2 regions of the Serratia sp. HNCC26DJ244 genome follow, and region 2 is predicted to be linked to the other one. Evidence: riboswitches for the same ligand, from Rfam matches in the RefSeq annotation. Region 2 holds a riboswitch; the other holds the start of a gene.

Region 1 (3,741 bases), on a different contig from region 2:
ATCTGCGCCCCAGGATGCCCTTTCGCCAAATCGGCGGCATGGGCGGCGATTTTGTAAGTAATTAGCCCCTGTTTCACATCTTCCTTGTTGGGTAAGCCGAGATGCTCTTTCGGTGTCACATAGCAGAGCATTGCGCAACCAAACCAGCCGATCATCGCCGCACCAATCCCCGAGGTGAAATGGTCATAACCTGGAGCAATGTCGGTGGTCAATGGCCCTAATGTATAGAAGGGGGCTTCAGAACAGGATTCCAGCTCTTCGGTCATGTTGCGCTGGATCCGTTGCATCGGCACATGACCTGGGCCTTCGATCATCACTTGGACATCATATTCCCAGGCAATTTTAGTGAGCTCCCCCAGCGTGTGCAGTTCGGCGAATTGGGCTTCGTCATTAGCATCTTGAATAGAGCCTGGACGCAAGCCATCACCCAGCGATAGTGAGACATCATAGGCGGCACAAATTTGGCAGATTTCACGGAAATGCTGATAGAGAAAGTTTTCCTGGTGATGGGATAGACACCACTTTGCCATGATCGACCCCCCACGGGAGACAATGCCGGTCAGCCGTTTGGCGGTCATCGGTACGTAACGCAGCAACACGCCCGCATGGATAGTGAAGTAATCGACGCCTTGTTCCGCCTGTTCCACCAGGGTATCGCGGAAGATTTCCCAATTTAGGTTTTCCGCCACACCATTCACTTTTTCCAGTGCCTGATAGATCGGCACGGTACCAATCGGCACCGGGCTGTTACGCAGGATCCATTCGCGTGTTTCGTGGATATAGCGGCCAGTAGAGAGATCCATCACGGTATCGGCTCCCCAACGGGTTGACCATACCAACTTTTCGACTTCTTCTTCGATTGATGATGTAACGGCCGAATTGCCGATATTGGCATTCACTTTGACCAGAAAATTACGGCCAATAATCATTGGCTCGGATTCAGGGTGGTTAATATTAGCGGGGATGATGGCTCGCCCGGCAGCCACTTCCTGGCGGACAAACTCGGGTGTAATGTTTTCCGGTAGGTTAGCTCCCCAACTTTGGCCTGGATGCTGTTGGCGTAGGACTTCGCTACAGATACGCTCGCGCCCCATGTTTTCACGGATGGCAATAAATTCCATTTCTGGTGTCACCATGCCGCTTCGCGCATAGTGCAACTGAGTAACACACTGGCCCTTACGCGCTTTACGTGGCTGAGGCAGGTGCTCGAAACGCAGGTGATCCAACCCGGCATCGGCCAGCCGTTGTTGGGTAAACCCCGAACTGACGTGGCTTAGTGTTTCGGTATCTTCTCGTGCTGCAATCCAGCCAGCGCGTAGTTTTTTTAACCCCTGGTGGACATTAATGGTTGCCAGCGGATCACCATAGGGGCCTGCGGTGTCATACACCGGAATGGCTTCGTTCTGTTGATATTGAGGGTTGTCTTTAGTGCCGCCAATCAGCGTTGGGCTCAGCTGAATTTCACGCATCGGTACCTGAATATCGCTACGGGAACCGGCAAGATAGATACGGTGTGAGTTAGGGAAGGTGGTACCTTGTAAAGAATCAATAAACTGTTGTGCTTCATCGCGCTGTTCTTTACGGACACGTGGTTTATTTATGGTAGACATAGCAAATTCCTATCAGTGTGTTGATGTGTGGAAAATTGCTTGTCTGGAGCTTGGCGGGAGTAATGATATTGACTGGCAGCGAGTTAGCCCGCAAAGGGTGGGGCCGCTGCCAATAGATTACTCTTGTTCCCTTCGCGGGTATTAACCCGATCAGGTTCCGCGGATCCCGAATTAACGGTCTCAGCCTGGCTGATTTAATGAAGCAATCAGCGCTAGGCACTCCGACAAGATGTTGCCAGTATAAAAGGCTTAATAAAAACTACAAGCTAACGCGTCATCTTTTGCATTGCTACGGCTCAGTGCTGGTGGCGTCAGGATTGGCTCTGCTGCAAGATCTCCGCTGCCCGTAGAATTAATTGGTCCTCCAGTGCAAAACGTGATGCTAACGTTTCGCCGATATCTGATAACGCCTGGTTGAACTCCAGACAGAGATCTTGGTCGAGTTCAACCCCGCTGTAGCGATCATGAAATGCCATGATGGCTTCGGTATTAGCTTCCAACTTTGGATAGAACTTGGTGGTTAGTGCCATTTTCGGACTGGCGGAGCCTTCCACCTGTTTGATAATTTTGGCATAAACGTGAAAATGCCCCGCAGAGAGGTAGTCCAGCAGATTATGGTAAAAATTCTCCAGCGCTTTGTCATTTAACGGCGTAGGTTTTCCCTTACTCGGTTTGATACCGACTAAAGAATAATAGGCAACCAACAATTGCTCGCGGGCCTGTAGCCACTGATCGACTAACTGATTATTGCCACCAACGCGTTGAGTCAGGCTTTCCAATTGGTTGAGCATAGTTGACTCCGAGAGTAATCAAATTAAATTTTCTGTCACTATGCAGGCTGCTAGGGGCTGCAACTTGCATGAACTTGGGTTATAAACAGTAAGTTATTAAAAGGTGATAAGCCAATGACTAGCTTGCCAGTGACGCAGAGGTTGTGCAACAACATATGGAATTTGCATTAACAGGTAATGAACAAGGCTGGTGGATAGTCAGCCATGAAAGCAAAATCTGGTTACCAAAGGGTGAACTACCGTTTGGTTCAGCAGCAATATTTTCATTGCATGGTCAATTGGCCAGTCAGATTGGCGAATGGGAGGGCGCCCCAGTGTGGTTGGTGCGTCAATCGATGCCGAGGGATATGAACTCGGTACGCCAGTTGCTCGATCTTGATCGTGGTCTGTTTCAGTTGGCTGGGCGGGGTGTGCAGTTGGCGGACTTTTATCGCTCACACCGGTTTTGCGGCTATTGTGGCCATAAAATGCATTTGAGCCGAAGCGAAAATGCTTGCCTTTGTGATCACTGCCGCGAGCGATATTACCCGCAGATCGCCCCTTGCGTGATTGTTGCCATTCGCCGTGATGATGAAATCCTGCTGGCTCAACATGTGCGTCACCGTGGTGGTATACATACTGTGCTGGCGGGGTTTGTGGAGGTGGGGGAAACGCTGGAACAGGCGGTAGCACGGGAAGTGATGGAAGAGAGCAATATCGTTATCAAGAATTTGCGTTATGTCACCTCACAACCTTGGCCATTCCCTCATTCGTTGATGATGGCGTTTATGGCAGATTATCAGGCAGGGGAACTGCAGCATGACCCGAAAGAGCTACTCAATGCTGGCTGGTATCGTTATGACCAATTGCCGCTGTTACCCCCGCCGGGTACTGTCGCGCGTCGCCTGATTGAAGATACGGTAGTGCTGTGTCGGGCAGAATAATAGCTGTCTTTATGACTTAAGTGCCTTGATGATTTAAGTGCTCACGCCAACTTACCCAACCCAGTATACAATGGGGGTTGATGATGACGGGAACCAATAAGAAATGAATGATTTGAAAAATGATCGCTACCTGCGAGCCCTGCTGCGCCAACCCGTGGATGTCACACCAGTATGGATGATGCGTCAGGCTGGGCGTTATTTGCCAGAATATAAAGCCACGCGTGCTCAGGCCGGTGATTTTATGTCGTTGTGTAAAAATGCTGAGCTGGCCTGCGAGGTGACATTACAACCCTTACGTCGCTATGCGCTGGATGCCGCTATTCTGTTTTCTGATATTCTCACCATCCCTGATGCCATGGGGTTGGGGCTCTATTTTGAGGCGGGTGAGGGGCCCCGATTTACTTCGCCGATTGTCTG
Region 2 (3,741 bases):
TGAAGAGTTATTGGAACAGGATCGCATCGATCAACTGGTTCAACTGGTGGGCGATAAAAATGTGGTGCGCCAGATGCTGCTCTCTCAGTTAGGACGCAGCTTCCGCCAAGGTAAGCATATCTTGCGGGTCCTCTACTATCGCCAACTTGACAATCTGCTGCCCGGTTCAGCGCTACGCCGCTCGGAAACCCATCTGGCCCGGCAGATTTTCAATGGGTTAACTCGCATAAATGAGGAAAATGGGGAACTCGAACCGGACCTCTCACATCATTGGCAAACCATCAACCCGTTACATTGGCGTTTTTATCTGCGCCCGGCGATTCATTTTCATCATGGCCGCGAGCTGGAAATGGAGGATGTCACCTATTCACTAAGCCGTCTTATTTCTCTGCCCCTGTTTTCACATATTGACCGGGTGGTTTCCCCTACCCCTTATGTTATTGATGTCCATCTCCATACCCCTGACTATTGGTTGCCCTGGCTGCTGGGAAGTGTACACGCCATGATCCTGCCCCGGGAATGGCAAAGCCTGCCAGACTTTTCCCGCCACCCGGTGGGTACCGGGCCTTACCGGGTGGTGCGCAATCATCACGGCCAGATGAAAATTCATGCTTTTGATGACTATTTCGGTTATCGCGCCCTCATCGATGAAGTTAATATCTGGCTATTACCGGAAGTGGCAGAAGAACTGATCCATCCCGGTGTACAGCTACAGGGGGATGATAGCGGTAAAAATGAACTGGAAAACCGGCTAGAAGAAGGCTGCTACTTTCTACTGTTTGATCAGCGCTCCCCTCTGGCTTCAGATGCCGAAATCCGCCATTGGCTCTGTGCGTTGTTCAACCCTATTGCACTGCTTAACCATGCAAGTTCAATCTATCAACGGTACTGGGCACCGGCCTATGGTATGTTGCCACGCTGGTTGCATAACCGCACCTTCGAGCCCCCTCAAAAACCAGCAAACCTGACCACACTGACACTGACCTTCTACGGTGAACACTCCGAGTTTCATGCCATCCAGCAAGCCATTAGGTCGCTGCTGGCAGAACACCACATCACCCTCAAGGTACAAACCATCAGCTACGACGCCTGGCATCAAGGCGAGGCAGAAAGTGATCTGTGGCTGGGCAGTGCCAACTTTACGCTACCACTGGAGTTTTCCCTGTTTGCTACGCTGTATGAATTACCGTTGATTCAGCATTGCCTGAATGAAGATATGGCACAAAATGCCCTATTATGGCGAGATAACCGCCTATCAATTGCAGAATTCAGCCAGCGGCTAGTGAGCAGCCATCAGTTGCACCCTTTGTTTCATCACTGGTTACAACTGCATGGTCAATGCAGCATGCGCGGAGTGCGAATGAATACGCTGGGCTGGTTTGACTTTAAATCTGCCTGGTTTGCACCACCCGAAGTTTGACCGCCCCCCTAAGGAACTGTTCTTTTACGGCACATGGGATAATCGGCTTTCACCCGCATCCATTAGCCTTTACAATAGCGCCGTCTCAACGGGGTGCGGAAAATCCCCATCGTTGCCTGAAACGCAACGGGCTGTTGCTCAATACGATGCAACACCTGCACAGCCAGTTTTTCCGCTGAGAGTACACCCGTCGAACCTGATCCGGTCAATACCGGCGGAGGGATTTGAGTACTGCGTTGTTGATCTGCTATCAATTTCCAGTGGCTACCAACAGGTAAGCACCTGAATTAGCCAAGATGCTGACTAAGCTATTGGGTAATTTGAAATAAGCTAGTGAACCCGCCCTCAGATACCTTTGCCCCTTATTTTTCAGGAGTGCAAAGTGGTCAAGAAATACCTACCTTGTTTATTACTGTTATTAACCATGCCAGCCTTGGCGAAGCCAACACTGACGGTCTACACCTATGATTCTTTCGCTGCCGACTGGGGCCCTGGCCCAGCAGTAAAAAAAGCGTTTGAAGCAGATTGTGATTGTGAGTTGAAATTCGTCGCGCTGGAAGATGGCGTTTCATTACTTAATCGCCTGAAAATGGAAGGTAGCAACAGCGCCGCCGATGTGGTTCTGGGGTTAGATAACAATCTTCTACAAGCCGCCCAGCAAACCGGTCTGTTCACCGCCAGCCAGGTGGACATCAGCAAGTTCAATATCCCAGACGGTTGGCACGACCAGACTTTCGTGCCTTATGACTATGGCTATTTTGCTTTCGTCTATGACAAAAACAAACTGAAAAACCCACCGAAAAGCTTAAAAGAACTGGTGAGTAGCGATCAGCCCTGGAAGATCATCTATCAGGATCCTCGCACCAGTACCCCGGGGCTTGGACTGCTGCTATGGATGCAGAAAGTCTATGGAGACGATGCACCACAAGCCTGGCAACAACTGGCAAAGAAAACCGTCACCGTCACCAAAGGCTGGAGCGAAGCCTATGGCCTGTTCCTGAAAGGGGAAAGTGATATGGTGCTCAGTTATACCACCTCCCCAGCCTATCACCTGATCGAAGAGAAAAAAGACCACTATGCCGCAGCAAACTTTAGTGAAGGTCACTATCTGCAAGTGGAGGTAGCGGGCCGGCTGAAAGCCAGTAAGCAGCCTGAATTGGCAGAACGTTTTATGCAATTTATGGTTTCACCGGCATTCCAAAACACCATCGCAACGGGTAACTGGATGTATCCAGTCACCAATACGCCACTCCCGGCGGATTTCGAACAGATAATGGTGCCGAAAACCGCTTTGCAATTCAGTTCAGAAGAAGTAGCACAGCAACGTGGTAACTGGGTTCAGGCATGGCAAACCGCCGTCAGCCACTGATCGCCGCCTGGTTATGGCCTGGGCTGCTCGCCGCAGGCCTGATCCTGCTTATTGCGTTAGCCGCCATGGGTTCTCTATGGCGGCACGCCCCTGGAAGCAGCGGGCCTAACCTGTGGCAAGACCGTTATTTGTGGCATGTGGTGCGTTTCACCTTTTGGCAGGCGCTGCTATCGGCCCTGTTTTCTGTTTTCCCCGCCATCTGGCTTGCCCGGGCACTGTATCGTCGGCGCTTCCCAGGCCGTAATTTGCTGCTACGTCTATGCGCCATGACCCTGGTGTTACCGGTGTTGGTGGCGGTGTTCGGCATACTGAGCGTGTATGGTCGGCAAGGTTGGGTGGCGGCCCTATGCGCCTGGCTAGGGGTGGATTACCATTTTTCACCTTATGGACTGCAAGGTATTTTGCTGGCCCATGTGTTCTTTAACCTGCCACTGGCGACCCGTTTATTACTCCAGGCGTTGGAGAACATTCCGAGTGAACAACGTCAGCTAGCCGCTCAACTGGGCATGAACGGCTGGCAGCAGTTCCGTTTTGTCGAGTGGCCAGCACTGCGCCGCCAACTTTTCCCCAGTGCTGCTTTAGTGTTTATGCTCTGTTTTGCCAGTTTTGCCACCGTGCTGTCATTAGGTGGTGGGCCACAAGCCACCACCATCGAGTTGGCGATTTATCAGGCATTAAGTTACGACTATGATCTTAACCGAGCGGCCCTACTGGCATTAATCCAACTGGGGTTCTGCCTGGGATTGGTCATACTCTGCCAGCACTTCAGCCAGGCATTACCTGTTGGCCATACCCGAGCACAAAGCTGGTTCAACCCAGAAGATAGTCTTTGGCAACGCATCAGCGATACCCTGTTAATTAGCGCGGCCCTGTTGCTGCTGTTACCTCCACTGCTGGCGATTATTATCGATGGTGCCAACCAGGCGCTGCTTGAAGTGTTGCAACAACCCAT

What was found. Region 2 has a riboswitch for thiamine pyrophosphate ahead of thiB (thiamine ABC transporter substrate binding subunit). Riboswitches for the same ligand answer to the same signal wherever they lie in the genome.
Region 1: another riboswitch for thiamine pyrophosphate. It lies ahead of thiC (phosphomethylpyrimidine synthase ThiC); the one in region 2 lies ahead of thiB (thiamine ABC transporter substrate binding subunit).

Annotation. Positions count from the first base shown of each region.
Region 1 is NZ_JBXUGO010000028.1:19,400-23,140, forward strand. It holds gene thiC (phosphomethylpyrimidine synthase ThiC) at 1-1,610, opposite strand, end outside; TPP riboswitch at 1,721-1,844, opposite strand; gene rsd (sigma D regulator) at 1,922-2,401, opposite strand; gene nudC (NAD(+) diphosphatase) at 2,557-3,324, shown strand; gene hemE (uroporphyrinogen decarboxylase) at 3,428-3,741, shown strand, end outside.
Region 2 is NZ_JBXUGO010000002.1:158,638-162,378, reverse strand. It holds gene sgrR (HTH-type transcriptional regulator SgrR) at 1-1,420, shown strand, start outside; TPP riboswitch at 1,500-1,661, shown strand; gene thiB (thiamine ABC transporter substrate binding subunit) at 1,803-2,789, shown strand; gene thiP (thiamine/thiamine pyrophosphate ABC transporter permease ThiP) at 2,765-3,741, shown strand, end outside.